4 regions of the Shewanella sp. SM55 genome follow, and region 2 is predicted to be linked to each of the others. Evidence: predicted binding sites of a transcription regulator. Region 2 holds the regulator's gene; each other region holds the start of a gene.
The links. Region 2 encodes sigma-54, which starts transcription at its own class of promoters, with help from an activator protein. Its sites were predicted from a motif close to GTTGGCACGNNNNTNGNNT; they were not measured.
Positions count from the first base shown of each region.

Region 1 (8,087 bases), on a different contig from region 2:
TAAAATACCGCTCTCATGCATATTACCGCGCACTAAAGCCAAATATTGTTTTTCAATCGTATGGGAGGCAAATTGCTCACACAGAGCATTGGCCACTTCACTACTCTTGGCAAACAAGAGCACGCCGGATGTCGGCCTGTCGAGACGATGTACAGGAAACACATGGCAGCCCACTAAGTCACGGGTCAGCTGCATGGCAAAAAATCGCTCCCGACGCGCTAAATAACTGCGGTGGACCAATAAGCCTGCGGGTTTATGAATTGCCACTAAGTGCTCATCTTCATAAAGAATTTCAATCTCAGGCGCCTGCTCTTCTGAATCATCCTCTTGGGATACATTCACTGCATTTTCAGGCGTTTCAAGCCAGGTATCATCTTGATTCATTTAACAACATATCCAATTCATTCAATAGGCTAATTAAAGTTTGGCGCGGGGGCATATCCAGCCAAACATGTTCAGCCATAGGGGCAATCGCAATTTGAGTCGGCAATGGCGCCCCCGTTTCGATTAAAGTCTGCATTCTAGGCAGCAAAATAAACTGCAGCCACTGCTCAAGGGGCATAAGATCACAGGCAAAAGGTGCTGTGCTTGCCATTGCAGCGGCAGAAGGCGCTTGCTCAGACCACAACTCGGCCGCTTGCAGCGCGTGGGTAATCTGAGCCAATTTAGCTTGGGTTTGACTGTATAACATAGCTTTCAGATCCATTCTCATATTAGCCCTGTGTGATTCGAAAACTTCCCACAATTCACTGGCCGAATAGGTCGATTAAAGTGCCGCAATCATACCATCCAGACGCACTTCCCCCTATAATGGCGCCAATTTATTGAGCCTCTTTGATTGATATGGCAGCCAAATGACTGAAATTACAACTTTAAGCCAGTTTTTAACCACAGCCAAAACCCAGTTCCAAGTGTATGATCTTGGCCGTAGGGTGCAACATATTGATATGCTCGCATTTCACCAAATCGAATCTCTGTCAGCCCCTTATCCTTATCCCATTCAAGGGCATGCACAATTTGCTATTGTCTTTTGGGATGCGAGCCAACAACACTTTATTTGGTTTCTAAAACTGGCGTTAGATGAGCAAGGATTACTGTCGCCTGCACCGCGCTCACAATTTATCGAAATGATATTAGCGGCATTAGGGCAAGATCCCACTCAGCCACTCAGTGATGAGCAGCAAGAACGACTCGCGAATAATCCGTTTAATTTCAAGCCAAGCCAGGAAAAACTTGCCGTATTTAACGCACTCGTTCGTAAACAACTTGGCCAGCGCGCTTCATCACAATACGAGTTTGCCGTGCAATATCTGTCAGGCCAAATTGCCCCATCACAATGGCAACATATTGGAATGCAAGGCATAGCTGATGTGTGTGTACGCGCAAAAGAATTTGATCATGAGCAGCACTTGGTATCGAGTTTTGATACAGCCGCCATTGAAGTGCAAATCGCCCTATGCCAATGTCTTGAACACTTACTGATTAGCGACACACTCGCCGATAAGATTCTCGCGAAACTTCAAGACACAGCGCCAGAACACCAAGCCTATTTCCTTCGCGCTCTGGCTTCTAGCGCTAAACACAGCCAAAAAGCGTTTGCGCATCTACACGGCCAATCCTCTTTAGATACCAATGCCCTCATCAGCATTGCCGGACGTAACTGGTCGGTATTAAAACAAGATTCAAGTCGCAGTCTTTACTTAGAAGCTTTAGCACTGCAGCCCCAAGCCTTTTTTAATCAGGTCTTTGCTGATATTGTGGCTATTCCTAGTTTGCGCAATCAACTACTAGGCGAATTAAGAAATCCCAATCGAAGTGTTCAACTATCACAAGCCATAGGTGGTTTGTTTAAGGCAGCTAGCAAATGATGTCAGATTTACTGTTAATTATTGGCCTCGTCGTGATTGCCGCATTCTTTTGGCAACTACGCCAAATGGCAGAGTTGAGCCGTATTTTTGCCGAAAAAGAATGTTGGCGACAAAAAGTTCAACTGTTAGCCATTGCCATGGAAACTGCCCGCCCAAGTATTGGCGGCACCACGGGAATTTGTTGGAAGGCGAAATATTTATTTGAATTCAGCACCGACGGCATTAACCAATACCGTGGCCATATTTGGATGCAAGGCAAGAAAATTCAAAAGATTGAATGGCCTATCTTCCCTGAGCCTGAATGGCATGAAGCCCCAACGTCACAGGGTAAGTTTGGCGGGTGTGGTACGCAAAGTGGTTGTAACTCAGGCAAATGCCATTAAGCTTTTATCGACAATGTTGGCTCAAATAAAATGTGAGCCAACATAGAGAGCAAGACATCATTCTTTTTTATCGTAAATACGGCTAAAAAATAGCTCACTGAAAAAGCTAAAAAAGAAAGGGCGCGGCCCTAAAGCCACGCCCTCCTATTCTCTGTTAAGCTATCCCGCTATTTTTGTGCTCCCTGCACCATCCATGCGTCAATCTGCGTCCTGCTTCATCCCTGCTCAATCCTTGAGGTCCTTGTACTCATGTACTTCCCTATCTCTTGGTCATCCAGTCCCAAGCTTGCTCTTTCCTGAGCGGTTCCATCATCATCCATGAAACGGGTATTGCATCCATTCAATTGCACTCCCTGTGCCATTGCCATCCTATGCAATGAGTCTATCAATCCTTGATAGTCTCCCTTCCTTGGTATTGGCTCTCTTTCATCCTGAAAGGCCTATATCCCTATCTTTCCTTAAGTCACATTCCTTAGTCACTGTTCGATCATCCTGATCGCAAACATCCTGTTGCCCGTAACTCCTTCTACAAGATGAATTCTACGCCAACCAACAAAAGTACTCATTGTGGATTATTTAAAATGTTAACGAAGATGGTGAGTTCAACTGATAAGAAACAGACTAACTTACTGATGTAAATAAAAATAATAACCAGCCACAAGACGTAACCACCCTTTTGACTTACAAATTACTTACATACTTGTGAGAGATCTCTTACACGGAGGATGGCAATTCGAATCAAAAGTAAGCAAAGCGCTAGATGTTCTCCCCTGAAGGACTTATGCATAAACCGCTATCGCTCGAAATTCGACAAGCATTCGGCGCATGACCAAAACACAGTCAACACAGAGTAAATCATTGGGCAATAAGAGAAGTAAGACTGGTAAACATGTTTTACGGCAAGATGTCTTTAAGCAGCGTTAAGATAAAGTCTGTGTGAATAGCGTTATAGCGTGAATAGTGTTATAGCTTGGCAAAGCCAGATTAATGCGGAAAATGAACCAAAGAAAAGGGCGCAACTAAAGTGCGCCCCATTTATCCTTTGTAAGCCGTCCTGCTCGATTTGTGCTCCCTGCACCATCCATGCGTCTACTTGCGTCCTGCGTCGTCCCTGTAATTCCTTTTCGTCCCTGTGTATCAAACTTACGTGAGATAACACTCAGTCCCTTGACCTGTAAATCCTTTTTACAGAGCCTGTCACTTCCTATGACGTATTCCTATTGCATCCTGCAAAATTTATTTTCCATAGATTAGTACAAGCTGTTCACCCTTATACTTTATCCTTATCTCGATACATCCTGTTTCGAGTTCATGCTTAATCCTTAAGCGTGTCCTGTATTCTTCCTGAAATTCATCATCCTGACGATACAACTCACTGTCCCTAATCATCCTTGAAAAGCAATCCTGCTTTTCCTTAGCCTATCCGAGGCGAATGACAGTTTTCCTACCGTCAGCGATTTCAACCTTGAAATCTTAATTCGTTGCTTCTTGCGTCCCTTTGGCCTGTTTCGCTTTCCTTGCTATCCATTTGCTTTGGCCATGAGTGAATTTTACGTTAACCCTAATTTTACGTTAACCCTAACTTTTTTGTTCGGCTCAAAGAACGGACTACAAAATTAATTACGGACCAACCAAAGGAAAATAAATACAACCCAATGATTCTATTTAAAATTAAATACTGCAGGACAAAAAACAATCAAAAAGAAAACATTATGTCCTACAACGTTTGTAAGCGATCTCTCACACGGGCATGGGCATCTCACTCGGGCAATTTTTTTAACGTTTAAAAAAGCGGCGGATCATCTGAGCAAACATCACCCAATCTGCCATCAAACTGTAAAAGGGATACTGAAATGTCGCGGGTCGATTCTTCTCAAATACGAAGTGTCCCACCCATGCAAAACCGTAGCCAACAATAGGAATAAACCAACATAGCCACCAGGCTTGTGAAACCAAGGCAATGCCAATCAGCAGCAGAACTAAACAACTGCCAACAAAGTGTAATTGCCGACAAGTCGGGTGCTGGTGTTGGGATAAATAGAAAGGATAAAAATCGGCGAAACGTTTATAAGAGTTAGTCATCTTGTTGAACCGAATAGAATAAAAGCTGGCCATGGACACTGCCAATACTCAGCTCGCCTATGGATACAAAGTCATGCTGAGTAAACAGTTGCAAGTGGTTCTCCTGAGCGACAAACACACCAATGCCATCCAAATCAGGCTGCTCATCACACCAACTCACCACAGCTTGCACCAACTTATGTCCAAGTCCTTTGTGCTGTTCATTTGGTGCAAGAGCAATAAACTGCAAAATACCGCAGTGCTTACTGGGTAAAAGTTCAATAATACTGGACTCTTTGTTCATTAGTGCTTGAGTCGATTGCCAACCTGTACCTAACAACATCTTTAAGCGCCAATGCCAATAACGCCCTTCCCCTAAAGGCACTTCTTGAGTAACGACACAGGCTAACCCAAAGAGTCTTTCATGGTCGAATAAACCAATGAGGGCTTGTTTTTGTTGCCATAACGTATTGAGTTCTTCCCTGATTGCGGCGCGCAATTTTTGCTCATAAGCGGCTTTGTCTGAGGTAAAGAGTGAATCGACAAAAAAAGGATCATCATGGTAAGCGTTATAGAGAATAGAAGCGGCAATGCGTAAGTCTTCCGCGGTCAAATAGACTGCGCGGCAGTCCTCCAGAATTTCATTGTCCATCGTTAGCATTCCTTGACTTAGCTCACACTTTTTTATGCGTAACTGTTAATCTACCAAGGAAACTAAAAAGTGCAAATTTTAATCATAGATTGCATTTTTCAATCAGGCGCTTACTCTAAACGAAGGCACTATACTGAAAAGGAAATAATGATGGATACAACTCCAGTAGACTTAAGCCACTTGTTTGAGCAACTCGGTTTAGACAGTAGCGACGAGGCCATAGCGCAGTTTATTGCAACCCATGATATCGACCATCACATCCATTTAAGCCAAGCGCCCTTTTGGACCCCAGCCCAAAAGAGCTTTATCATTGAAGGTTTAGAAGCCGATGCCCTCTGGACTGAGCCCATTGAGCAATTAGACACTCAGCTACGTAAACGATAAGACTCGTTGGTTCAGATTTTACCGTAAGCCGTTTCACCCCAACCCACTAAGGCATTGTTGCTCAGCACGATAGGCGTGCATTCATCCTTAGTGGTTTTTCCATCGCCATTATTACGCTGGGTACGATAAAACAACACTAAGACTTCTTTATTGGCTTCACCTTGTTGAGCACTTTGTTGAATATAGGCTTCACTAAAATCAGCGGTGCCCATTAAGATCATCACTTGGTCTTTAGGCATGCCTAAGCTCAGTTTGGTTAAGTTAGTGCGATTTTTATCCTGCACTTTCTCCCAAGATTCGCTGCTATCCCAGCCCGATTCTCCATCACCGACATTGACCACGCAGCCGCTAAGACCTAAGCTTGCGAGCCCTAAAAAAGTGATGGCGATAAGTTTGTTATTCAATTTATGGTTCATCATGTGACATCCTGTGTAATTATTATTGAAGCTTAAAAATGGTATTTCGGCTGGACAATAAGCAAAATAAATGCCACAAGACAACATACTGTTTTTAAATGAAAAAATTAATTATTATTTTAAAATTGGTTTAAACAATTCAACAAATTAAGGAATTTTGCTAATTATGAGTCCCCTTGACCAAGTATTAGCGGCCGCACGTTCGCTCGAAGCCTGCGGTAAAGTACCGAGCCTTGCCTTAATTAAAACCCGTTTAGGTAGTAGCCTACCTTTACCTATATTGATCCAAGGCTTACAGCAATTTAAATCTATGCCTAAGGCGGATCGCGAGCGTTTAGCTGAGTTGCAAACTATCAGCCCTACAACTGACACTCCCGCAACTAACGATACCTTAACCCTTGCAGTGCTCGCCGAGCGCATGCAGATGCAACAGGCGTATTTTGAACGTCATGCTGAGCAGCAAAAAACAGAAATAATGCAATTAAAAAACGAACTGCTTGAACTTAAACAACGCATCAACTTATTAGAAATCCAAGGAAAAACAGCTTAATGTTTGTCACTGAACTGCGCTTCGAATGCTTCGCCGACACCACGATATCTGCCGCCGAGAAGGCCATTAATCAGCTCCTTGAAGCCTATCGAGCTAATGGCCAAATCTTAGGACGAGAATTTGCGGTCGCCTTTAATGACGGTGAGTTTAGAGTGCGTTTATTGATGCCAGAGAAAAGCAGTTTAGCGCACAAATATCACAGCCCTTGGGTCAAAAAAGCCTTAGTAGAATTAACCGACGCTAAACTACTCGCGCCGCGGGAAAAGTTTATTGGTCAGGATATCAATTCTGAAGTAAGTAATACCGAAACACCCAGCTGGCAACTGCTATACACCAGTTTTGTGCATATGTGCTCGCCCCTACGCAGCGGCGACAATTTATTGCCCATTCCCCTGTACCGTATACCCGCAACCTTTAATGGCGATCATAAGCGTATTATCCGTTGGCAGAGCGAATGGCAAGCCTGCGACGAGCTGCAAATGGCGGCGGCCACTAAGGCAGAATTTGCCGCGCTAGAGGAATTATCGAGTCCTGACAGTGATTTATTTCGCAGAGGTTGGGATTTGCGCGGTCGTATCGAATATCTCACTCAGATCCCGACCTATTACTACTTATATCGCGTTGGCGGCCAAGATTTGGCCTCAGAAAAAACGCGACCTTGCCCACGTTGTGGCAGTCATGATTGGAAACTCGATGAACCTTTATTAGATATGTTCCATTTTCGCTGCGAGCCTTGCCGCATAGTGTCGAATCTGTCTTGGGATCATCAATAACACCTGTTTATCCCCTTGCAGAACTCAACCTAAGATAAGCCACGCTTAGGTTGAGTTAATACTTAGGTTGATAATAAAAATTTCGCTCACAGAAGTTAACGCTTACCGAAAAGGTTTTGCCACATACGTTTAAAACTGGCGAAAATACCAGGATGTTCTAATGCGGACATAGGTAGTTCTTCATGTTTAACGGGTGGTGCTATCCGTGGCGATAATGCTTCAATAAACGCAGTCAAACTCGAGGACAATTGCTCAGATTGCACTTCACCAGGGATTTCAATCCATACGCTACCATCACTGTTATTGATGGTGAGCATTTTATCTCCCTCATCTAACAGACCGATAAACCAAGTCGGTGACTGCTTCAGTTTCTTCTTCATCATCAGATGACCAATCAGGTTTTGTTGCAGGCAGTTAAAATCGTCATCATTCCAGACTTGCAGTAACTCCCCCGTGCCCCACTTAGAGTCAAATAATACTGGTGCGGAGAAATAATGACCGTAAAAATCATTGATCTCTGGCCATAAAGTTAACTCCAGTGCATGCTCTACATTGGCGAAACTGCCTTCAACTTTGCGTTTCACTGGCTGCCAAGAAACGGCCTGTTCAAGATCCGGTTGAAATTCGCCTTGAATACACACAGAAGGCTCACCCTGTGGGTAATAACGCGGTAGTTCACCTAAACTCGTTAAGTAAGCTTGATGATAGTTTTGCAAAAATTTATCGAGTGCGGGCAGACAAGACACTTAAGCACAATCCAATTTCAGGTATAATGTGCGCCTATTTTGACATGGAAACAGTATTGATGACACAGAATCACGATCCCTATAGTGATGCGCAAGCGCTTGTTGGCCTGACTTTAGGTAAAGCCACCGACTACCAAGCCGAGTATGATGCGTCGCTGCTGCAAGGGGTTCCACGCTCACTAAACCGTAATGCTATTGCACTCACTGGGACGTTACCGTTTCATGGTGCCGATATCTGGACGGGTTATGAGCTG
Region 1 covers NZ_JAKKRS010000001.1:562,616-570,702, forward strand. The annotation lists gene truC (tRNA pseudouridine(65) synthase TruC) at 1-384, opposite strand, end outside; gene L5L91_RS02495 (YqcC family protein) at 371-691, opposite strand; gene L5L91_RS02500 (DUF3549 family protein) at 855-1,868, shown strand; gene L5L91_RS02505 (DUF3301 domain-containing protein) at 1,865-2,251, shown strand; gene L5L91_RS02510 (DUF962 domain-containing protein) at 4,028-4,333, opposite strand; gene L5L91_RS02515 (GNAT family N-acetyltransferase) at 4,326-4,964, opposite strand; gene L5L91_RS02520 (DUF2789 domain-containing protein) at 5,115-5,348, shown strand; gene L5L91_RS02525 (DUF3192 domain-containing protein) at 5,360-5,767, opposite strand; gene L5L91_RS02530 (ELKS/Rab6-interacting/CAST family protein) at 5,931-6,314, shown strand; gene L5L91_RS02535 (Zn-ribbon-containing protein) at 6,314-7,087, shown strand; gene syd (SecY-interacting protein) at 7,183-7,833, opposite strand; gene queF (NADPH-dependent 7-cyano-7-deazaguanine reductase QueF) at 7,893-8,087, shown strand, end outside.
Region 1: L5L91_RS02525 (DUF3192 domain-containing protein) is a predicted target of sigma-54. The motif match lies at 5,824-5,842, and genes of this name have one in related genera.

Region 2 (8,087 bases):
CTCTGTTAATCCATCTAACCTGTGTCGAAATCCGCAGTGTTCCGTTAGCGGCCAAACATCAGGGCTGTCAGTAAAAAATCCAATGCCAATACAGCGAGGCTCGACTGAACGACAGTCTGGGTCGTTGCACGGCTGATGCCTTCCGGATTTGGGATCACTTGATAACCGCGATATAACGCAATCCAAGTGACCACTACGGCAAACACACCACTTTTGATCAAGCAGTTAACTATGTCCTGACGCCATTCGACAGACGCCTGCAGAATCGACCAAAACGCACCACTGTCGATCCCTTTCCATTCCACGCCAACAAGGTGCCCGCCATAAATACCTACAGCGGTAAACATCAACGCCAGCAATGGCATACTGATCACTCCAGCCCAAAAGCGCGGTGCAATAATCTGCCTTAATGGGTCAATCGCCATCATTTCTAAACTGGAAAGCTGCTCAGTGCTTTTCATTAAACCAATTTCAGCGGTTAATGCTGAACCCGCCCGTCCCGCAAACAATAACGCGGTAACAACTGGCCCTAACTCACGCAGTAAACTGAGCGCCACCATAGGACCTAAGCTTTCTTCAGTGCCAAAACCAACTAAGATGTTGTAGCCTTGCAGTGCGAGCACCATGCCGATAAAGAGTCCTGAGACTAAAATAATCACCATAGATTGCACACCGACCACATAAATCTGGCGCACTAATAATGGAAAACCTTTACGCACGCGTGGCCAGCGAAAAATCGCGCCCCACAGCATAAGGCCTGCACGGCCAAAGCCGAGCACTAACTCAATCGCGCTGCGGCCTAAGTCGGCAATACTGTCGATTAACTTCACTTGCCAACTCCTTTTGCCATTAATTCTTGCTGGTAATCATTTGCCGGATAATGGAACGGCACAGGGCCGTCCGGAGCACCTTGAATAAACTGTTTCAGCTGCGGATTATCAGCGTACTTTAATTCTTCAGGGGTACCATGGGCGATGACTTTTTTGTCAGCCACCACATATACATAATCGGCAATGCCAAGCACTTCATCCACATCGTGGGACACCACAATTGAAGTCAGATTCAGCGCATCGGATAACTCACGAATAAGCTTTACTAACACGCCCATCGATATTGGGTCTTGCCCTGCAAAAGGCTCATCGTACATCACCATTTCAGGTTCAAGCGCTATGGCTCTAGCTAATGCGGCGCGGCGTTGCATACCACCGGACAATTCGCTTGGCATCATCTGAGCGGCACCACGTAAACCAACGGCTTCAAGCTTCATCAACACGATAGTGCGAATAATGTCTTCAGGCAGTCCAGAATGTTCACGCAGCGCAAACGCCACGTTATCGAACACATTAATGTCGGTAAACAGCGCGCCACTTTGAAACAGCATGCTCATCCGCTTACGCAGACTAAATAATTCATTACGACTCACGCCATGGATATCGTGACCGTCGAATAACACTTGTCCATGGTCAGGCGTTAATTGGCCGCCAATCAATTTCAACAGGGTCGTTTTGCCTATGCCGCTCGGCCCCATGATCGCCGTCACCTTGCCCCTTGGAATGGACAGGCTAATATCTTCATATATCACACGCTGACCGCGGCTAAACCCCAAATTACGGATCTCAACCAACGGCGTTTGTTCTTGAGTCATGCTTGATTCCGACATTTGCAAATGAGGTGATCCTAGTCTTCCGAGACTGACCAATCGAAGAGCCGCAAATTGTACGTAATTGCGCTTTAACCTACAACCGAATCGACACTATCGCCCTGCGATACTTTCAATTTGCCTCATTTACAGCGAAAATGCGCCCTAAGTTTTCACTCTGCACAGGTAAAATGTTACTTAATGTTTTCAACCTAGTTGCAGAATTGGCAGTATTGGCTAATTCGTTCGCACTTAGCTCACTCTTCGCCCACGTTTATCGGGGAGAGTCGATACGCAATTGCGCAATAGAGGCATCCCATAGGGTAATACCCGCTGCGATATGGGATAAATCCATTGAAATAAACGACAAAGACGATGATATTGCTCAAGGCCTTCTGCCGCTAAACACGTTATTGTGCATGAATAGCTAACGCAGCTGAACTTGACGAGTCGGATCAATCGCTCTAGCCTTCCGCAATTGTTTTGCTGTTTTCGGTAATTAACCACAGCAAGACATAAGCTAAATTGTCTGAAAACAAACTAATACTTGGCAGAAAGCCTATTACATATCATCTTTATCGCGTACCAAATTGTGCTATTCCAATCCCATCAATGGGGCGACAAAGACAATGCAAAAAGAGAGATAGACATGGTAGACAAATCACAACTGCGCCAATGGGGTTGTAAAGTTATCGACATTGAAAAGTCAGCCCTAGACAATCTTTATCAATATGTTGATTCGGCTGAATTTGCAGAGGCTTGCGAGTTGATCCTCAACTGCACAGGCAAAGTGATTGTCATGGGAATGGGCAAATCGGGCCATATCGGCAATAAGATTTCTGCCACCCTCGCCAGCACAGGAACGCCCGCATTTTTTGTGCATCCGGGGGAAGCCAGCCACGGCGATCTGGGTGTATTGGCCGATAACGATGTGATTTTAGCGATTTCAAATTCTGGTGAGTCGAGTGAAATCCTCACCTTAATGCCAGTCATCCAACGTATGGGCGTGCCTGTTATTGCGGTAACGGGTAAACCCGAATCGAATATGGCGCGATTATCTAAAGTGCATTTATGTATTGAAGTCCCAGAAGAGGCTTGCCCACTTGGACTTGCCCCAACCTCAAGTACCACAGCAACCTTAGTGATGGGCGATGCCATCGCCATTGCGCTACTACAAGCTAAAGGCTTTACCCGTGATGATTTTGCTATGTCCCATCCTGGCGGTGCATTAGGACGTAAGTTGCTGTTAAAAGTCTGCGATGTCATGCATAGCGGTGATGACTTACCGCTCGTCAACCACGATATTTGCATCACAGAAGCTCTGTACGAAATCTCCAAGAAAGGCTTAGGCATGACGGCGATTATCGATGATCAGCGCAAGCTGGTTGGTATCTTCACCGACGGTGATTTACGCCGCGTTATTGATGCCGAAGTGAATTTACGCACGACGCCCATTGCCGATGTGATGACCCGTAACTGCGTCACGATCACAGATAATGTGTTGGCCGCCCAAGCACTGCAAGTGATGGACTCAAAAAATATCAACGGATTAATTGTTATCGATAAAGATCGCCATCCTATTGGCGCTCTTAACATGCTCGATATGGTAAAAGCAGGAGTCATTTAATGCCACAGCAAGGATTTTACGGCCCAATCAGTGATGATGTGTGGCAACGCGCGCAAAAGATTAAACTGTTAATCTGTGACGTCGATGGGGTGTTTTCCGACGGCCGTATTTACTTGAGCAATAGCGGCGAAGAGCTCAAAGCCTTCCATACTCGCGACGGCTATGGCGTGCGATCACTACTCACCAGCGGTTTCAACCTCGCCGTGATCACAGGACGTCAATCTAAAATCGTTGAAAACCGTATGACAGCCCTTGGTGTTACCCATATTTACCAAGGCGTAGACAATAAGTTCGAGCCCTATGAAGCATTGCTCGCACTTTATGGTGTCACCCCAGAAGAAGTGGCTTATATCGGTGATGATATTGTCGATCTCCCCGTGATGAATGTCGTCGGTTTAGCGGTCAGTGTTGCTGACGGCCACCCCTATGTACGCCAACACGCCCATTTTGTGACTACGCTCAATGGTGGCCACGGTGCACTGCGTGAACTCACAGATCTGTTACTCCTAAGTCAAAATAAATTCACTTCGGCCCATGGAATGAGTATATGAGTCGTGTGACACTCGCGATTATCGCTTTTTTTGGAACCGCACTAGCGCTTTACTGGCAGGTCCAGAACAAACACAGCGGTGATTCCGATAACAGAGTAAAAGATCAAAATACCCCAGATTTCATCGTTGAAGATCTGCGCAGTGTTGAGTTCAATGAGCAAGGACTAGTGAATAGCCGTGTGACGGCGAAACACATGGAACATTATGATTCAACGAATCAAACTTTCTTTACTCAACCTGTTTATCTTGTTTATCCAGACCAAGGTAAAGCACAATGGCAGCTCAGGGCAGATCAGGGCAAGCTAAACAAGGAAACTGGCAAGGTTGTATTAGAAAATAATGTTATTATCGATGCCATTAGCCCAGAAGAACCGATTCAGACCTTGTCCACCAGTTATCTGGAACTCGATCTCAACACTATGATAATGACCTCTGACCGTACCATTTACGTCACAGGGAAAGATTTTAATATTCAAGGCCAAGGCCTTTATGCCGACCTCAACGCGCAAGAAGTGCAATTGACCAGTCAGGTAGTAGGAACATATGAAGCAAAATAACATATTACTTGCCAGCCTAATGCTAATTATGAGCATGAGTGCTTTCGCGAAAGTGGGCGACTTAAAGCAAGAAGTCAAAATTAAAGCTGTGAGCCAAACTGCGGATATCAAAAACAACCAGATCATCTTCTTTGGTCCGGTGGAAGTTACCCAAGGCTCAATAAAAATCCAAGCAAATGAACTGCGTGCATTTTCCGCTGAAGGTGAAAATAGCAAAACTTTAGTCGCCACAGGCAACCCTGCTACGTATAGCCAGATATTAGACGATGGCCGTCCTGCATCGGCGAGCGCGAAAGAAATTCGTTACGATATGGCAAGCCGCACCTTAACTCTGAAAGGTATGGCGTCATTAGATCAAGCGGGTAGCCAAGTTACAGGCAATTTAATCCGCTATAACATGATTCAACAGAAATTGATGGCCGAGAGTACTGGCAGTGGTGACGATCGCGTGATCACTATTATTCAGCCAGAAAACTATCAAGATGATGCTAAATCAGATGCTCCAGCGGATAAACCTGTAAAAAAGCAGGACTCTAAATGACCCAAATCACCTTAAGAGCACAAAATCTGGCAAAAAGTTACAAGAGTCGCCAAGTGGTTAAAGACGTCAGTCTGACGGTAAAAACCGGTCAAGTCGTTGGCCTACTCGGTCCAAACGGTGCCGGTAAAACCACGACCTTTTACATGGTTGTCGGGCTAGTGAAGAGCGATAAGGGGCATATCTTTATCGACGATGATGATTTAACCGCAGATCCTATGCATCTGCGTGCCCGCAAAGGCATAGGTTACTTACCGCAGGAAGCCAGTATCTTTCGTAAGCTAACTGTTCATGACAACATCATGGCCGTACTGCAAACTCGTAAAGAACTTAAAAACGAAGAACGAGAAGAAGAACTAGAACATCTGCTCGAAGAGTTTCATATCACCCACATCCGTGACAGCCAAGGCATGTCATTGTCGGGTGGCGAACGTCGTCGCGTCGAAATTGCGCGGGCTTTAGCCGCTAATCCTAAGTTCATTTTGCTCGATGAACCGTTTGCCGGCGTCGATCCTATTTCGGTTATCGACATCAAGAAGATTATCGAACAACTCAAAAGTCGCGGCCTTGGCGTACTGATCACAGACCATAATGTCCGCGAGACATTAGATGTATGTGAACATGCTTATATTGTGAGTCACGGAAACCTGATTGCCGAAGGAACTCCAGCAGAGATCTTAGACAATCAGCAAGTTAGGGCTGTGTACTTAGGTGAACAATTCAGGCTATAGTTAATCGAGCGAAGCCAATGGAGGCAATTTATACCGCCATTGGGCTTCACTCAAAATGATAATAAGCGACCTCATCCAACAATAATAACGTAGGGATCAGCGGTAACATGAAAGCGTCACTCCAGCTCAAACTGGGTCAACAGTTAACCATGACGCCACAACTACAACAGGCTATACGTCTGTTGCAACTGTCGTCATTAGAACTGCAGCAAGAGATCCAGCAAGCATTAGATTCTAATCCCCTTCTCGAGCTGGAAGAGGATCAATTCGACGCCACTAAAACCCCTGTAAACCAAACGCTATCCGATACGGATTTCAGTGAATCTAGCACTCTGCCACCAGAAAAAGACAGCTCCACCATAGATACGGCAGAGTCGCTAACCAAAGAATCCATGCCCGATGAGCTCCCCATGGACACCACATGGGATGAAGTGTTTACCGCCTCCCCAAACTCAGGCCCCGGCGGCAGTCGTGAAGACGATATGCCCTTCCAAGGCGAGACCAGTGAAGGTTTGTACGAACACTTAGAATGGCAAAAAAACCTCACGCCGTTTTCTGAAACCGATTTAGCCATTGCCACCGCCATTATTGATGCCATCGACGATCAGGGCTATCTCACCCAAAGCACTGAAGAAATTCTCGAAGCCATGGGCAATCCTGAAGTTGAGCTTGACGAAGTCGAAGCCGTACTCAAGCGTATTCAGCATTTTGATCCCATAGGCGTTGCCGCCCGCGATTTAAGTGAATGCCTGCTGATCCAACTGTCGCATTTCGCCGCTGATACTCCCAACCTAGAAAACGCCCGTATGCTGATCAAAGATCATTTAGATCTGATCGCCGCCCGTGATTTTAGGTTATTGATGCGTAAGACTAAATTAAAAGAAGATGAATTAAGGGATGGTATAGCACTTATCCAAACCCTCAATCCTCGCCCAGGTTTGTTGATCACGCCCAATAATGACGAATACGTTATCCCAGATGTGTCTGTGTCGAAGAAAAATGGCCGCTGGGTCGTTGAGCTTAATCCTGACTGCATGCCAAAAATCAATGTAAATCAACATTATGCTTCTATGGCACGCAGTACCAAAAACCAAGCCGATAGCCAATTTATTCGCGGCCATCTGCAAGAGGCTAAATGGTTTATTAAGAGCTTAGAAAGCCGTAACGATACTTTGCTTAAAGTTGCTAATTGCATAGTGCAATATCAGCAAGGTTTCTTTGAGTATGGTGAAGAAGCCATGAAGCCTATGGTGCTTAACGATATTGCCGAAGCGGTAGAAATGCATGAGTCCACCATCTCACGGGTCACAACTCAAAAATACATGCATACCCCTAAGGGACTTTTTGAACTAAAATACTTCTTCTCTAGCCACGTCGGTACTGACGATGGTGGTGAGTGCTCATCCACAGCAATCAGAGCCTTTATAAAGAAACTGGTGGCAGCGGAAAACCAGAAAAAACCATTAAGCGATAGTAAGATGGCACAACTTCTGGCAGAACAAGGGATCAACGTAGCCCGCAGAACCATTGCGAAGTACCGAGAGGCTATGCTTATTCCACCTTCTAATCAGCGTAAAAGTTTATAACCTACAGTGGATATCGGAGGACGTTTCTATGCAAATAAACCTAAGTGGACACCATGTCGAAATTACCGAATCGTTACGTGCATATGTAGAAGAAAAGTTTTCAAAACTTGAACGCCATTTCGAACAGATCAATAATGTGCACGTTGTGCTCAATGTTGAGAAAATGCAACAGATTGCCGAAGCGAGAATAAACCTCATAGGTGGTGAAGTTTTTGCTACTTCAGAGCATGCTGACATGTATGCCGCTATAGACGCCCTGATTGACAAGCTTGACCGTCAGGTTATTAAACACAAAGAGAAGTTAACAAAACACTAATAATGGAACTTTGTACCATACTGCGGCCGGAGTGCACTACCTGCGCCACTCCGGGCAGCAAGAAAAAGGTACTGGAACTCATCAGCGACTTAGTCGCTGCCCAGTACCCGACCCTCTCATCTCAAGAGATATTCGAAAGCCTAGTGGCGCGCGAAAAGATGGGAAGCACAGGTATAGGTAACGGCATCGCCATTCCACATGGTCGACTAGCCGATATAGATCAGCCCATTGCCATACTAATTAAGTGTGAAGAGCCGATAGCATTTGATGCTATCGATAAGCAACCTGTTGATATTTTATTTGCACTACTGGTGCCTGCAGACCAATGTCAGCAGCACTTAAGTACCTTGTCTTGCATGGCCGAAAAGCTGAGCGACAAGCAAATATTAAAGCAATTACGCAAGACGCATGATGAAACGGAACTCTATCAGGTAATCACTGGATGAAACTGGTCATAGTGTCGGGCCGCTCAGGCTCAGGCAAATCTGTCGCCCTTAGGGTACTCGAAGATCTCGGCTATTATTGTGTCGATAACCTTCCCT
Region 2 covers NZ_JAKKRS010000015.1:14,460-22,546, reverse strand. The annotation lists gene mlaE (lipid asymmetry maintenance ABC transporter permease subunit MlaE) at 45-830, opposite strand; gene mlaF (phospholipid ABC transporter ATP-binding protein MlaF) at 827-1,645, opposite strand; gene L5L91_RS17205 (KpsF/GutQ family sugar-phosphate isomerase) at 2,289-3,266, shown strand; gene kdsC (3-deoxy-manno-octulosonate-8-phosphatase KdsC) at 3,266-3,817, shown strand; gene lptC (LPS export ABC transporter periplasmic protein LptC) at 3,814-4,374, shown strand; gene lptA (lipopolysaccharide transport periplasmic protein LptA) at 4,361-4,915, shown strand; gene lptB (LPS export ABC transporter ATP-binding protein) at 4,912-5,643, shown strand; gene L5L91_RS17180 (RNA polymerase factor sigma-54) at 5,751-7,229, shown strand; gene hpf (ribosome hibernation promoting factor) at 7,258-7,545, shown strand; gene ptsN (PTS IIA-like nitrogen regulatory protein PtsN) at 7,548-7,991, shown strand; gene rapZ (RNase adapter RapZ) at 7,988-8,087, shown strand, end outside.

Region 3 (8,087 bases), on a different contig from region 2:
GCTCAGCCAAAGTGCCACGCAAGCGCACAGTTTGCAGCAAAGGCTTGAACAAGACTTAACGCTTTCAGAGCAAAAACACTTAATAAAACAAGTAACGCTCGGTGGCCGCGATATCTATCAGCATATTCTGGATACGCCGTTGGCGGACCTTGATGCTATACAACAAAAAGCCCGAGCCATGACAGCACTGCCAGCGCGCAGCCAACGCAAACATTTGGCCCAAATAGCTAGCAAAGACACGAATAGCTTTGCAACAAGCAGCCCAACCACGGCTCAACAAAAAGAGACATTAAGCAGCATGCCAATTAATGCCCTAAGCACGCCCAATAAAAACGCCGCTCAAGCAGAGCTAAAAGACACGGCATTTTTAAGCAATCAGCAACTCGCCCGTGAAGCCCATTTAGCCTTTTTACAAAGCCGTGCTGAAGGCTTGAAACTGGCCGATGCCTTGATGAAAGCCCAGCTTGCCAGCGAGTTAGCCGTCAATGGCCAAGCTGCGCCAGTACAACAGCAAGCCATTGTTCAGGCATCTGCGACAGCGGTTCTTCCACATCCTGCGCTTTATCCAAACCATGCAAAAGTGCCTCTGTACACGCCGCCAACACCGATAAGCAAGCCTTGTATTTGGGATTATGCGGATTTAGTCGAGTACGCCGAAGGCGATATCGCTAACGTCTTTGGCCAAGATTACGCCATTATCGACAGCTATTCGCGCCGTGTACGTCTGCCAACCACAGACTATTTACTGGTATCTCGGGTAACGAAATTAAACGCCCAGATGAACCAATATCAGCCTTGCACTATGACCACAGAATACGACATTCCTGTGGACGCGCCGTATTTGGTCGATGGTCAAATTCCGTGGGCCGTGGCCGTTGAATCGGGTCAATGCGACTTAATGCTGATCAGCTACTTAGGTATCGACTTTGAAAATAAAGGCGAGCGCGTTTATCGTCTGCTCGATTGCACCCTGACCTTCCTTGGCGACTTACCGCGCGGTGGCGACACCCTGCGCTACGACATTTCCATCAATCACTTTGCCCGCAATGGCGATACCTTGTTGTTCTTCTTCTCCTACGAATGTTTCGTGGGCGACAAGCTGATCCTGAAAATGGATGGCGGCTGTGCCGGCTTCTTCACCGATAAAGAACTGGCCGACGGCAAAGGCGTTATTCACACCGAAGCCGAAATCAAAGCGCGCAACCTTGCCTTGAACAATCCGAATAAGCCGCGCTTTAATCCGTTACTGAACTGCGCGCAAAACCAATTTGATTACAGCCAAATCCATAAACTGCTCGGCGCGGATATCGGTGGCTGTTTTGGCGGTGCACACGCGGCGCATCAAGCCCAATATGGGTTGCAGCCCTCTTTATGTTTTGCATCTGAAAAATTCCTGATGATTGAACAGGTCAGCAATCTTGAGGTGCATGGCGGCGCGTGGGGCTTAGGTTCAGTTCAAGGCCATAAGCAGCTCGAAGCCGATCATTGGTATTTCCCGTGTCATTTCAAGGGCGACCAAGTGATGGCGGGATCATTAATGGCCGAAGGCTGTGGTCAATTACTACAATTCTTTATGCTGCATATTGGGATGCATGCCAGTACAGAAGAAGGGGGCGTCAAAAACGGTCGTTTCCAACCGCTAGAAAACGCGTCACAAAAAGTGCGCTGTCGCGGTCAAGTCTTGCCGCAATCTGGCCTGCTCACCTATCGCATGGAAATCACCGAAATCGGTATGAGCCCGCGCCCGTATGCTAAGGCGAATATCGATATTTTGCTCAATGGCAAAGTGGTCGTGGATTTCCAAAACCTTGGGGTGATGATCAAAGAAGAAGCCGAATGCACCCGCTACCTCGCGGATAACGATGCCAGCACAGTTAACCATGTAGCTAGCCATGCTGCCAAGAATGCTGCTTCAGCGGCGCCGCTTACCTCTGCATCCTTAGCTGCGCCACTGATGGCACAGTTGCCTGATTTAACTGCGCCAACCAATAAAGGCGTAGTGCCGCTTAAGCATGTGAGCGCGCCGATTGCGCCAGCGGATTCAAAGTACGCCAACCGCGTGCCCGATACCCTGCCGTTCACGCCGTATCACATGTTCGAATTTGCCACGGGCGATATCGAAAACTGCTTCGGCCCCGATTTCAGCATCTATCGCGGCCTTATTCCACCGCGCACGCCTTGCGGAGATTTGCAGCTCACGACTCGCGTCATTGCGATTGACGGCAAACGCGGCGAGCTGAAAAAGCCCTCTTCATGTATCGCTGAATACGAAGTGCCCGCAAACGCTTGGTATTACGATAAAAACAGCCATCACGCCGTGATGCCCTATTCTGTGCTGATGGAGATATCACTGCAGCCAAACGGTTTTATCTCAGGTTATATGGGCACCACCTTGGGCTTCCCCGGCCAAGAGCTGTTTTTCCGTAACTTAGACGGCAGCGGTAAGCTGCTGCGCCATGTGGATTTACGTGGCAAAACCATAGTGAACGACTCACGTTTGTTATCGACTGTAATTGCTGGCAGCAACATCATCCAGAATTTCAGTTTTGAATTAAGCTGCGATGGCGAGCCTTTCTACCAAGGTAAAGCGGTATTTGGTTACTTCAAGGGCGATGCGCTGAAAAACCAGTTAGGCATAGACAACGGCAAGACAACTCAGCCTTGGCATGTGCAAAATGGCATAGCCGCCGATAGCCAAATCAATCTGTTAGATAAACAACATCGCAGCTTTAATGCACCAAAAGGTCAACCACATTACCGTTTAGCGGGCGGTCAGCTTAACTTTATCGACAAAGCCGATATAGTGAAAACCGGCGGTAAAGCGGGCCTTGGCTATTTATACGCCGAGCGCACCATTGACCCGAGTGATTGGTTCTTCCAATTCCACTTCCATCAAGATCCTGTGATGCCAGGCTCATTAGGGGTTGAAGCCATTATCGAGCTGATGCAAACCTATGCGATTGACCAAGACCTTGGCGCTGGCTTTAAAAATCCAAAATTTGGGCAGATTTTATCGGATATCAAATGGAAATATCGCGGCCAAATTAACCCATTAAACAAGCAGATGTCGCTGGATGTGCACATTACCAGCGTGACAGACGACAATGGCAAACGCATCATTATGGGCGATGCCAACTTGAGTAAAGATGGCCTGCGAATTTATGAAGTTAAAGATATCGCCATCTGTATTGAAGAAGCTTAATACGCTAAATTCTGTTTATTGAATAACTTAAAAATAATCCTGCCGCTGCGTTGGCTTTTACACCCGAACTTTTTACCCAGGTAATAGCAACGCAGCAGCAATAAAAACGAGACCCAAGATGACTAGCCATACTCTAGATCAATTCAATAGCAATAACGAAAAACTCAGCCCTTGGCCGTGGCAAGTCAACGATGCCGCGCTGAGCTTTGATATCGACGCATTAGGCAAAAAACTCAAAGATTTAAGCCAAGCCTGTTACTTAGTGAATCACAGTGAAAAAGGCTTAGGCATAGCGCAAACGGCCGAAGTCACCACAAGCGACAGCCAAGCGCCACTGGGCTCACACCCCGTCAGCGCCTTTGCGCCCGCCCTTGGCACCCAAAGTTTAGGCGACAGTAATTTTCGCCGCGTACACGGGGTTAAATACGCTTACTACGCTGGCGCTATGGCCAACGGTATTGCCTCGGAAGAACTGGTTATCGCGCTGGGCCAAGCGGGCATTTTGTGTTCGTTTGGCGCGGCGGGGTTAATCCCATCCCGCGTTGAAGCGGCCATTACTCGCATTCAAGCGGCGCTACCCAATGGTCCTTACGCCTTTAATTTAATTCACAGCCCAAGTGAGCCCGCATTAGAGCGCGGCAGTGTTGAGTTATTCTTAAAACATAAAGTGCGCACGGTCGAAGCCTCGGCATTTTTAGGTTTAACGCCGCAAATCGTTTATTACCGCGCAGCAGGTTTGAGCCGCGACGAACATGGCGAAATAGTCATTGGCAACAAAGTCATCGCAAAAATCAGCCGCACCGAAGTCGCGACTAAGTTTATGGAGCCAGCGCCGGCCAAAATCCTCCAGCAATTAGTGAGTGACGGCCTTATCAGCCAAGACCAAATGGTGATGGCGCAACTCGTGCCCATGGCGGATGACATCACGGCCGAAGCCGACTCAGGCGGCCATACCGACAATCGTCCATTAGTCACGCTATTACCGACGATTTTGGCGCTCAAAGATGAAATCCAAGCTAAGTATCAATACAAGACGCCCATCCGTGTGGGCGCTGGCGGTGGCGTCGGTACTCCCGATGCTGCATTAGCCACCTTCAACATGGGCGCGGCCTTTATCGTCACAGGTTCAATCAACCAAGCCTGCGTCGAAGCGGGCGCGAGTGAACACACACGTAAGTTGCTCGCCACCACAGAAATGGCCGATGTGACTATGGCGCCTGCCGCCGATATGTTCGAAATGGGCGTGAAATTACAAGTGGTTAAGCGCGGCACTCTGTTCCCGATGCGCGCCAATAAGCTGTATGAGATCTACACCCGTTACGATTCGATTGATGCCATCCCTGTGGACGAGCGTAAAAAGCTCGAAGAGCAAGTGTTCCGCTCATCACTCGATGATATTTGGGCGGGCACTGTCGCCCACTTTAACGAGCGCGATCCTAAGCAAATCGAGCGTGCATTGGATAACCCCAAACGTAAGATGGCGCTGATTTTCCGCTGGTATTTGGGTCTTTCGAGCCGCTGGTCAAACACAGGTGAAGTCGGCCGCGAAATGGATTACCAAATTTGGGCAGGCCCAGCGCTCGGCGCATTTAATGCGTGGGCGAAAGGCAGTTATTTAGATGACTATAAGGCCCGTAATGCGGTGGATTTAGCCAAACATTTAATGGTGGGCGCGGCGTATCAATCCCGCATTAACTTGCTGTTATCCCAAGGCGCGAGCATTCCGGTTAGCCTGCAACGCTGGAAACCATTAAATCGTTTTTAAACGTATTTAGCTCCTATCATCTTGTATTATAAGATCATAATATCTTCAAGCCGACACAAACTCACAGTGTCGGCTTTTATTTATCTTTACTTATGAACGACATCAGCTCACAGTCTTTGATTCAACGTATTAGGCTGAAACTCTTACCGAAGCTTAGGTAAAAATTGCCTACCCCTCTTTTAATTCACTCACACCATTTTAAATAAAATGATTTAAATTATATTTAAAATCAATTAACTACTTAAAATTTTTAAAGTTGGCATTAAGATCGCAATCAAGTAAGAGCCATTAGCCGTTACCTTACAAGTGACACAAACGGTCATGCGAAGGATTAATACAAGGGCAGGAGGTTATTATGCTAGGTTGGACATTAGTATTTCTAGTTGTTGCCGTGATTGCCGGGTTGTTAGGATTTGCTGGGATTGCTGGCGCAGCGGCGGGAATAGCGAAAATCATTTTCTTCATATTTATTGTGTTATTAGTGATTTCTCTGCTGATCAATGCCCTTAAGGGTAAATCACCGCGACTATAATTTTTTTTTAGAAAAGGAGATAGATATGAAACCATTTACCCTGATGACAAGTGCTGCATTCGCATTATTACTCGCCCTAGGTTTAACGGCCTGTAGTGATAACAAAGCCGAAGACGCGGGCGAAAAAATCGATGAAGTGATGACTGATACAGGTAACGCTATCGAAGATGCCTGTGAAGAAGTCAAAGAAGGTGTTAAAGCTAAAGATACTAAGTGCTAAACAAACCTGACTTTAGGGTGGCAATAGACTCGTCTATTGCCACTCTTTTGGTTTAGACTCGCTCATTTCTGCATCTCTCATCTCGACATCTATCCATTCAAGTGCAACGATTTTAACCAAGAACAATGGCATTGGAGGACTTGCATGCTAACGAAGATCCACATCAAATATTTGTACACTGCAGGTGCAGTATTGTTAGCCTATTTTGCAGTAACAGACACTTCTCCCCTGCTCACTTTCATTTGTGCATGGACAAGTCTGTCACTGTTTTTAGTCGGTTCAGCCTATTGGTTTAATCTCGCCAGTATTTTTAGAAAACGCCAAGATGGCACTATTCCTTGGTATATTCGTTGGGGTTTTATTCCCTTTTTATTAGGTAGTCGACTCTATAACCACTGGGCCAGAAAATACGATTCAGTACCGCCCATGCAAAGGATTGATGAACATCTGTATCTCGGCTGTAGACTCTTTTCCGCAGATCTGGAAAAGATTAAAGCCAATAAGATCACTGCCATTCTGGATGTCACCGCTGAATTTGATGGCTTAGATTGGTCGCAATTTGAAGATCATATCGAGTATTTAAATATTCCCATCCTCGACCATAGCGTACCGACCAGCGCCCAACTCAATCAAGCCGTTAACTGGCTGCACCGCCAAGTGCGCGCCAATAAACAGGTACTCATCCACTGTGCTATGGGTCGTGGCCGCTCAGTGCTGGTACTCGCCGCTTATTTGGTTTGTAAAGATAAACAACAGCACTTCGCCGAAGTACTGCAGCAGATAAAGCAAATTCGCAAAACCGCTGGCTTAAACAAATGGCAATTACGCGCGCTCGATCGCATGCTAAGTCAAGGGAAAATTAACATCCACAAAGTGGCGTGGATTATCGCCAACCCAGTCTCTGGTGGCGGGAAATGGCAAGAATACAGCGAGCAAATCCAAGATGAACTTAAAGCCTATTTTGACCTGACTTTAAAACTCACAACAGCAGACGAAACCGCAAATGTCTTCGCCGAGCAAGCCCGTAATGCAGGCGCAGATATCATTATCGCCTGTGGTGGCGATGGTACTGTGACTGAAGTGGCCTCTCAAATCGTTGATACGGATATCGTCTTAGGCATCATTCCTCTTGGCACAACTAATGCCCTCAGTCATGCCCTCTTTGGTTTAGGCAGTAAGCTTATTCCTATCTCTCAGGCGCTGGATAATATTATTCAAGGGCATTGCCAAGCCATTGATACCGCGCGTTGTAATGAGGCGTTAGTGTTGTTGCTTGTGGGCATAGGGTTTGAGCAACAAATGATTGAATCCGCAAACCGTGAGCGTAAAAATGCCCTCGGCCAGTTTGCCTACCTCGATGGCTTATGGCGCGCAGTGAATGCCGATATCACTTTAACCATCCAGCTCAGCTTAGATGATGCAAAACCCACAACATTGACGACCCATAGCCTAATCGTTGCCAATGCCGCACCGTTTACCAGCGTGTTGGCGCAGGGCGATGGCGAACCAAACATGACCGACGGTTTGCTCGACATTACTTGGTTGGATGCTGGCGATGAACCCAAAGAGCAGTTGCTTAGCCTCGCTGAATTAGCGATTGCAGGATGGGTAAAAGAAGGCAATAAAAATGTGCGAGATCAACAAGCGAGTGCAAGTAAAGTCCATCATGCACATGCTAAAAAGGTCACCATCAGCAGCCAGCCTAAGTGTAAATATGTGATTGATGGTGAAGTATTTGAGCCAGCGGATCTCACTATTGAAGTCCAGCCAGCATCTCTTAAAGTGTTTGTTCCTTATCAGGAAACCACAGAGCAAGATGAGTGATCGTTGTGGAGGACATCCAGCCTAACTTTTTAGGCTGGATGACTGGGCATTTATAGAACGAACAAAAAATATAAAATATTCAACAAAATAAATATAACCAGCAGAACCAGTACCCGCATGAAATTAAATTCACTACCTTTGGGAAGTGATTTTTGAGTGGTGTTACTAAAATCCTGAAATTTACAGTCTATTGCCTGCGCACATTGCTGTAGAACTTGTTGTAATTCCTTTCTATCAGTACTGTCACCCAATATCAATTGAGCACCGTTGGGCTGGTGCAATTCTAAATAAGCCAGATAATGTTGGACAGTATCTTCCGCTTGGCGATTGCGGCTGATCTGATGCCAGCGGGTGATTTGCAGCTGATAAAGTTGCACTGCTTTGATGTCCGAAAAGGCATAGGAACGCCACCGCCACAATCCCATATACCTCCCATTGAATAAACCTTTACCGAGCCACAATTGCTGTTGCTCAGCATCTAACCAACACTGTTGCTGAACAAACGCAGTCGGTAACACGGGTAACAATAGAAACAGTGTTACCC
Region 3 covers NZ_JAKKRS010000001.1:590,519-598,605, forward strand. The annotation lists gene L5L91_RS02585 (beta-ketoacyl synthase N-terminal-like domain-containing protein) at 1-3,202, shown strand, start outside; gene pfaD (eicosapentaenoate synthase subunit PfaD) at 3,321-4,967, shown strand; gene L5L91_RS02595 (DUF1328 family protein) at 5,323-5,499, shown strand; gene L5L91_RS02600 (hypothetical protein) at 5,525-5,719, shown strand; gene L5L91_RS02605 (diacylglycerol kinase family protein) at 5,864-7,543, shown strand; gene L5L91_RS02610 (hypothetical protein) at 7,594-8,087, opposite strand, start outside.
Region 3: L5L91_RS02595 (DUF1328 family protein) is a predicted target of sigma-54. The motif match lies at 5,223-5,241, and genes of this name have one in related genera.

Region 4 (8,087 bases), on a different contig from region 2:
GCAATTGATCCATTCGTTATTTGACGAATATATTGAGATGTATGCCTCCCGTGATGACAGGCTAACTCGTCGCTTTAGTGATAACTTTAGCGGCTATGCAGGGAGCAGTGACCAGCTTGTCACCAGCAGGGAAGAATGGGTGCGAATCACTCGTCAGGACTTTGCACAAGTGCCTGAGCGAATCCACATCGAAATGTTAGATCTTTCTTTACAAGACCTTACCGACAACCTCGTGGTTGTGACTGCCTTTTTCCATATCCACTTACCTATCCCTAATCCTATGCTTTCCCGCGAGACAGCACGGCTAGTGTTGATATTTCACCGAGAAAACAACGACTGGATGATTGTCCACAGCGGCATATCCATCCCCTACGGCTTAGCCCACAAAGGGGAAATTTACCCGATCGCGCGATTAGAGGAACGTAACGTCGAACTTGAATCCATGATCACAGCTCGAACTAGTGAACTAGCAGAAGCCAATAGGCAACTTGAAATACTCAGCAATACCGACGGTTTAACCAATATCGGCAATCGCCGCCTATTTGACATGATGTTACAAACGGAGTGGAGTCGGGGACAAAGGAGCAATTCCTCACTGGCCCTCATCATGCTCGATATTGACCACTTTAAACAATTTAACGATCACTATGGCCACCTCGCCGGAGATGATTGCCTTAAACAATTAGCGAGTACACTGTCCCAGTCCGGTCGCAGAGCGGGCGAATTAGTCGCTCGCTACGGCGGCGAAGAATTTGTCATTCTATTACCGAATGTCGATAATCAAACCGTACTTGAGACAGCGCAGCATATACATCAGTTGATCCAAGCCATTGCCATTCCGCATGCAAATACCGACCTTGGGATTGTGACAGTGAGCGCAGGCGTCGCCTATCTGCAACCCTCTAACAAACAAAATGCTTTAGAACTCGTTCGCCAAGCGGACGCCGCGCTCTACCGCGCAAAATCCGCTGGCCGCAATTGCATACGGGTGATGGATGAGGACTAATAATACCCATTACTCAATTTATCCCAACAAAAAGCCCTGCACAGTTTCCTATGCAGGGCTTTTTAAACCGATTGACTCACCTTAAGGGCGTGTCACCTGAATTAACAGACTGGCATTAACCGCGGTTAAAGCGCTTACGATCGTTTTCAGTCAAGTGTCTCTTACGAACACGAATGTTCTTAGGCGTTACTTCAACTAATTCATCATCATCGATGAACTCAAGCGCTTGCTCAAGTGTCATTGTGATTGGCGTAGTCAACACTTGGGCTTCGTCAGTACCAGAAGCACGCATGTTGGTCAGCTGCTTACCTTTCAAACAGTTAACTGTCAGATCGTTTGAGCGAGCGTGAATACCAACCACTTGGCCTTCGTATACTTCAGCGGCGTGGCCGATAAAGAGACGACCGCGATCTTGCAGACCGAACAGTGCGAAGGTCAATGCCTTACCCGTTGCGTTAGAGATCAATACGCCGTTAGCGCGTTGACCGATATCACCACCTTTGTGCGGACCGTAATGGTCGAATGAGTGATAAATTAGACCAGTACCAGAAGTCGCAGTCATAAACTCAGTTTGGAAACCGATTAAACCACGGCTTGGGATGATGAAGTCGATACGTACACGACCTTTACCATCAAGCTGCATGTCTTTCATTTCAGCTTTACGGGTACCTAATTTCTCGATTACTGTGCCTTGATCTTCTTCTTCAACGTCAACAGTCAAGGTTTCAAATGGTTCACACAGTTCACCGTCGATAGTTTTCAGAATAACTTCTGGACGTGATACGGCTAACTCGTAACCTTCACGACGCATGTTTTCAATCAAGATTGATAAATGCAATTCACCACGGCCAGATACACGGAAGCGATCTGGACTTTCTGTTTCTTCAACACGCAGTGCCACGTTGTGGACTAATTCTGTTTGCAGACGTTCCAGAATGTTACGTGAAGTCACATACTTACCTTCTTTACCTGCAAAAGGTGAAGTATTAACTTGGAAAGTCATGGTCAGAGTAGGTTCATCAACAGTCAAAGGTGGCATAGCTTCTACTGCACCAACGGCACAGATAGTGTCAGAAATTTTCAGCTCACCTAAACCAGTGATAGCAACGATGTCGCCAGCATTAGCAATTTCAACTTCAGTACGGTCTAGACCCATGTAACCTAATACTTGGCCCATTTTACCGTTACGAGTTTTGCCATCAGCGCCAATAATAGTCACTTGTTGGTTCGTTTTAACGCTACCACGCTTGATGCGGCCGATACCGATAACACCCACGTATGAGTTGTAGTCGATTTGCGAAATTTGCATCTGGAACGCGCCTTCGGCGTCAGCATCTGGGAAAGATACTTTTTCAACGATAGTTTGGAACAGCGGCGTCATATCATCGCTCGCTACATCCGGGTCTAAAGTTGCAAAACCGTTTAACGCAGAAGCGTAAACGATTGGGAAATCTAGCTGCTCGTCAGTTGCACCTAAGTTATCGAACAGGTCGAATACTTGGTCAATAACCCAATCTGGGCGTGCACCTGGACGGTCAATTTTGTTGATAACAACGATTGGCTTTAGGCCTTGAGCAAACGCTTTCTTCGTTACGAAGCGAGTTTGTGGCATTGGACCGTCAACGGCATCAACTAGCAATAATACTGAGTCAACCATAGACAGAACACGCTCAACCTCACCACCGAAATCGGCGTGGCCTGGGGTATCAACGATGTTAATACGGTAGTCGTTCCACTTGATGGCAGTATTCTTTGCCAGAATCGTGATCCCACGTTCCTTTTCAAGATCGTTGGAGTCCATCACCCGCTCAGTGGCTTCTCCTCGGGTTGCAAGGGTGCCTGACTGTGACAGCAACTTGTCTACCAGGGTCGTTTTGCCATGGTCAACGTGTGCAATAATGGCGATGTTACGTAAATTCTCTAGCACGGATAAACCTCTTACCATCAAACAAAAATAGGGATATTTCAGTAATTCGTTATGGTGATCGAGCTCGATCTACCACAATAAAAAGCGTGCCATTCTACTCCAGAGCGGCCTTGGCGCACAGGATTATTTTTGAACACTTATAAAACAATCCGCCAATCCTTGGGTAATTTCCGTCAATCATCCACTGAGTGAAATCCTCTGTAGCCAGAGTTAACGCTCTGTTTAATTGCCATATTCATAGGAAAAATCTGAGTTAAGCAGCTGAATTTGCTATTTTTCGTATTCAATGTTAGCACTGCTAATGTCGATTTAAGCATCAGCAAAATCGACTTAGACACAGAGAAATTACCACGTGAACACACTGCAATAAATTCTGCGGCACACTTAATCTAACGTTCATGTTGGCGTTTACACCCGATGGCATTAAGACTCACTTCATTGTCACGGGATACCTTTTACGCATCACTGATTTCACTTGGCCTGTGAACAGCAAAGACATTTCGCACATGAGAACGAACTCTTTCCTAATAATATGATAATAAACCACTATTGGATTGATAATGCGTGGCATAGTTGGACAGACTAGCGTGGTTTTATGACAATTATGCGGTGGTAAATAGTCCCGATCGGAGCTGAAAGTATGTGTGAGCTTCACAGAGGCAGTACTTACTGAGACTGTGAAAGCCAAAGCGTCATTGCCATCTCAGTGCCATAAAAGCGGTGCATGTTATCGCTGTGCATCCCAGCTTAAGGTTTGCATGAATCAATTCAGTGCGCACCAAAATGGAGTAATGCACCAAAATGCCACAGACAAAAGCACCATTATGGTGCATACGCGAATCCAATTAAGTGCAACAAAGATTTTAAACCATGTTAATCAGTAAGTTAAATTATTGGCATGGATATCGCTTTATAGCTCGTAAGTTTGGCTCAAGATAAATCACTTGAGTTAAAAGATTATAGAAGGGGCATCCCTTTACCCTACCGGAGGCTTGAGAATGTCAGTTGAATCAGTTTTAAAGCAACTTGAAGAATTAGAAGTTAAGTTCGTTGATTTACGTTTTACCGACACTAAAGGTAAAGAGCAGCACGTATCTATTCCTTCTCATCAGGTAGATGCTGATTTCTTCGAAGACGGCAAAATGTTTGACGGTTCTTCTATCGCAGGTTGGAAAGGCATTAACGAATCAGACATGGTGCTGATGCCAGATCCAACGACATTTGTACTGGATCCTTTCACCGAAGAAACCACAGCGCTGATCCGTTGTGACATTCTTGAACCCGGTACTATGACAGGTTACGACCGTGACCCACGCTCAATTGCTAAAAAAGCAGAAGCTTACCTGATCTCTACTGGTATCGCTGATACTGTATTGATTGGACCAGAACCAGAATTCTTCCTATTTGACGATGTCCGTTTCGGTACTGACATGTCAGGTTGTTTCGTTAAGATCGACGCTAAAGAAGCGGCTTGGAACTCAGGCACTAGCTACGAAGGCGGCAACACAGGTCACCGTCCATTTGTTAAAGGCGGTTACTTCCCAGTTGCACCGGTTGACTCATCACAAGATCTACGTAGCGCTATGTGTTTAGTGCTCGAAGAAATGGGCCAAGTGGTTGAAGCGCATCACCACGAAGTGGCGACTGCAGGTCAAAACGAAATCGCCACTCGCTTCAACACCTTGACTAAGAAAGCGGATGAAATCCAAATTCTGAAGTACGTAGTGCACAACATGGCACACGCTTATGGCAAGACTGCGACTTTCATGCCTAAACCCATCGTTGGTGACAACGGTAGCGGCATGCACGTTCACCAATCTCTGGCGAAAGACGGTGTTAACTTGTTCGCTGGCGACAAATACGCAGGTTTAAGTGAAACGGCGCTGTACTACATTGGTGGTATCATCAAGCACGCTCGCGCGCTGAACGCTTTCACTAACCCAAGCACTAACTCTTACAAGCGTTTAGTGCCACACTTTGAAGCACCTGTTATGTTGGCCTACTCTGCACGTAACCGCTCTGCATCAATCCGTATTCCAGTGGTACCAAGCCCTAAAGGCCGTCGTATCGAAGCACGTTTCCCTGATCCACATGCAAACCCATACTTAGGTTTCGCAGCGCTGCTGATGGCAGGCCTTGACGGTATCCAAAACAAGATCCACCCAGGTGAAGCGATGGACAAAGATCTATACGATCTGCCTCCAGAAGAAGCGGCTGAAATCCCACAAGTGGCAACGTCATTAGAAAACGCCCTTGAAAATCTGCAAGCTGACCATGAGTTCCTGACTAAAGGCGGCGTGTTCAGTGAAGATTTCATCCAATCTTATATCGTACTGAAAACAGCAGAAGCTGAGCGCGTAGCACGTACAACTCACCCACTTGAGTTTGAAATGTACTACAGCCTGTAATGGCTAGCGCTATACAACCAGCTCGCTTTATGTAATTGATACAGAAAATATAAAAGCCTCGATAGCAACGCTATCGAGGCTTTTTGTATTTTGAAGGTATATACAACTTTTATTCTGATTCAATCATCGCGTTGTTCTCTAAATAGGCATCATCGCCAACCACTCTTTTATCATTCAGAGAAGGCACGCCAGACACCGCGGCAACAGCAACAATAGAGATAGATGGTTAAAAACCGATCTAAACTAAACATGGATGCAGCAGAAAAACCACCTATATAGTCGGAAGTTAACTACCGCGCCATTATTGTTAAGTGTCCACGCTTTATTCAACTAGGCTGTTTATTGTCAGGGGCAAAATCTGCCAGTTGGGCAGGTTCGCCTGACTCAAATGACGCAAATGGTACGCCATCTAACACGCGCTCATTTTTAAATACACGGATTTCAGAATCAGGTAACTGCGTCATCAGCAATGACAAGATAATATGCATCTTATCCAATGGGCAATGAAGGCGAATACTTGCACGTAAGCCCATTGTTCGTATATCCGATTGGCAGGCAATAAATGGACGATTCCGCGTTACCTTAATCAAATGACGATGCCCATTTTTTATAGGGCTCTCATAAGTTGTCTCTACATTTTTAAAACCGGTGAAGAAAAATGCCATCACGGCAAAACCACCCGCGCCGACCAAGGCGACCGGGCCTAACAACGCCACGCCAACGATGCAAACCACTACCCCAAACCAAGCCAGCCCCCGCACTACCGCGTAGGCGGCATCCGGAATAACGTCATGATAGGTGGTAACCAACCCCTCGGTGGTGAGCCGATAGTGGTACTGTTTGTCGGCCAACCAGAGATAACGCATAAATGGCCCAAAAATCATCACTATGATGAGAAAATAATACCATTGTTCAAATCCATACCAGCGTGTCACCAACCCAACTAGAGCCGTAATCCCGCACGGAATAAGGACCATGATCCACCCCATGCCATACACAGTCGCTACCTTAAGATCCCACTCATAAAGCGTGGGCGCCTCTCGCACCCGCTGCTGACGCAACTGATAGAGCCGGTCTTGCTCCTCTTGGGGTAATTGCAGGTACTCACTGCGCGGCAGGTCTTCATACCGACTGTCGTCCAACAGTTGTGTCTCTTGCTCTGTCGACGCCGACTGCGGCGCTGCCCTCTTATTCATATAGCTATTCCTTTGCTGTGCCCACGGTACTCCATGGTCATCGTTAACCTACCCACACGGCTTGTACTTAATGTCTTCTCACCCTTGACGACCTTGCCGCTAAAGGCCTGTCAACATCTTGGTGGCAATGCTGCCACTGATGGACACCGAATCTCGCGCCAATAATAGGCGCGAGAAAAAACGTTAACCGGGCTGGGTATTCTCAGGGGCAAAATCTGACAATTGGACTGGTTCGCCGTCACGGGTGCCAACTTTAGAGAGGCCAACTATTCGTTCATTTTTCAATAAAAAGAGTTCCGACCCCGGTAATTGCTTCATCAGTAGCGACAACACTTTATGCATATCTTCGGGATGGCAATAACAGTCGAGATTTGAATAATATCCGAAATAAAACCTGTCTGTATCACACGATATATATGGCCTCTTGTGGGTCACTTTTATCATGTGGGGATGTCCACGCTTGATAGCACTTATTGAGGTGGTTTCTACATTTTTAAAACCAGTAAAGAAAAATGCCATCACGGCAAAACCACCCGCGCCGACCAAGGCGGCCGGGCCTAACAACGCCACGCCGACGATGCAAACAACTACCCCAAACCAAGCCAGCCCCCGCACTACCGCGTAGGCTGCATCCGGAATCGCGTCATGATAGGTAGTAACTAAACCCTCGGTGGTGAGCCGATAATGGTACTGTTTGTCGGCCAACCAGAGGTAGCGCATGAATGGCCCAAAAATCATCACTATGATGAGAAAATAATACCATTGCTCAAATCCATACCAGTATGTCACCAACCCAACTAGAGCCGTAATCCCGCACGGAATAAGGACCATGATCCACCCAATGCCATACACAGTCGCTACCTTAATATCCCACTCATAGAGGGTCGGTGCCTCGCGTACCCGCTGCTGACGTAGCTTATTGAGCCGGTCTTGCTCCTCTTGGGGTAATTGCAGGAACTCACTCCGCGGCAGGTCTTCATACCGACTGTCGTCCAACAGTTTTGTCTCTTGCTCTGTCGACGCCAACTGCTGCGGCGCTGCTCTCTTATTCATATAGCTATTCCTTTGCTGTGCCCACGGACTGCACGGTCATCGTTAACCTACCCACACAGCTCGTACTTAATGTCTTCTCGCTCTTGACGACCTAGCCGCGAAAGGCCTGCCAGCATCTTAGTGGCAAAGCTGCCATTGATGACACCGAATCTCGCGCCAATAACAGGCGCGAGAAAAAACGTTAACTGGGCTGGGGATTCTTAGGGGCGAAATCTGACAGTTGGGCAGGTTCGCCTGACTCAAATGACGCAAATGGTACGCCATCTAACACGCGCTCATTTTTAAATACACGGATTTCAGAATCAGGTAACTGCGTCATCAGCAATGACAAGATAATGTGTATCTTATCCAATGGGCAATGAAGACGAATACTTGCGCGTAAGCCCATTGTTCGCACATCCGATTGGCAGGCAATAAATGGACGATTCCGCGTTACCTTAATCAAATGACGATGCCCATTTTTTATAGGACTCTCATAAGTTGTCTCTATATTTTTA
Region 4 covers NZ_JAKKRS010000019.1:137,256-145,342, forward strand. The annotation lists gene L5L91_RS20395 (GGDEF domain-containing protein) at 1-1,006, shown strand, start outside; gene typA (translational GTPase TypA) at 1,122-2,933, opposite strand; gene glnA (glutamate--ammonia ligase) at 3,932-5,341, shown strand; gene L5L91_RS20410 (hypothetical protein) at 5,668-6,537, opposite strand; gene L5L91_RS20415 (hypothetical protein) at 6,721-7,590, opposite strand; gene L5L91_RS20420 (hypothetical protein) at 7,772-8,087, opposite strand, start outside.
Region 4: glnA (glutamate--ammonia ligase) is a predicted target of sigma-54. The motif match lies at 3,826-3,844, and genes of this name have one in related genera.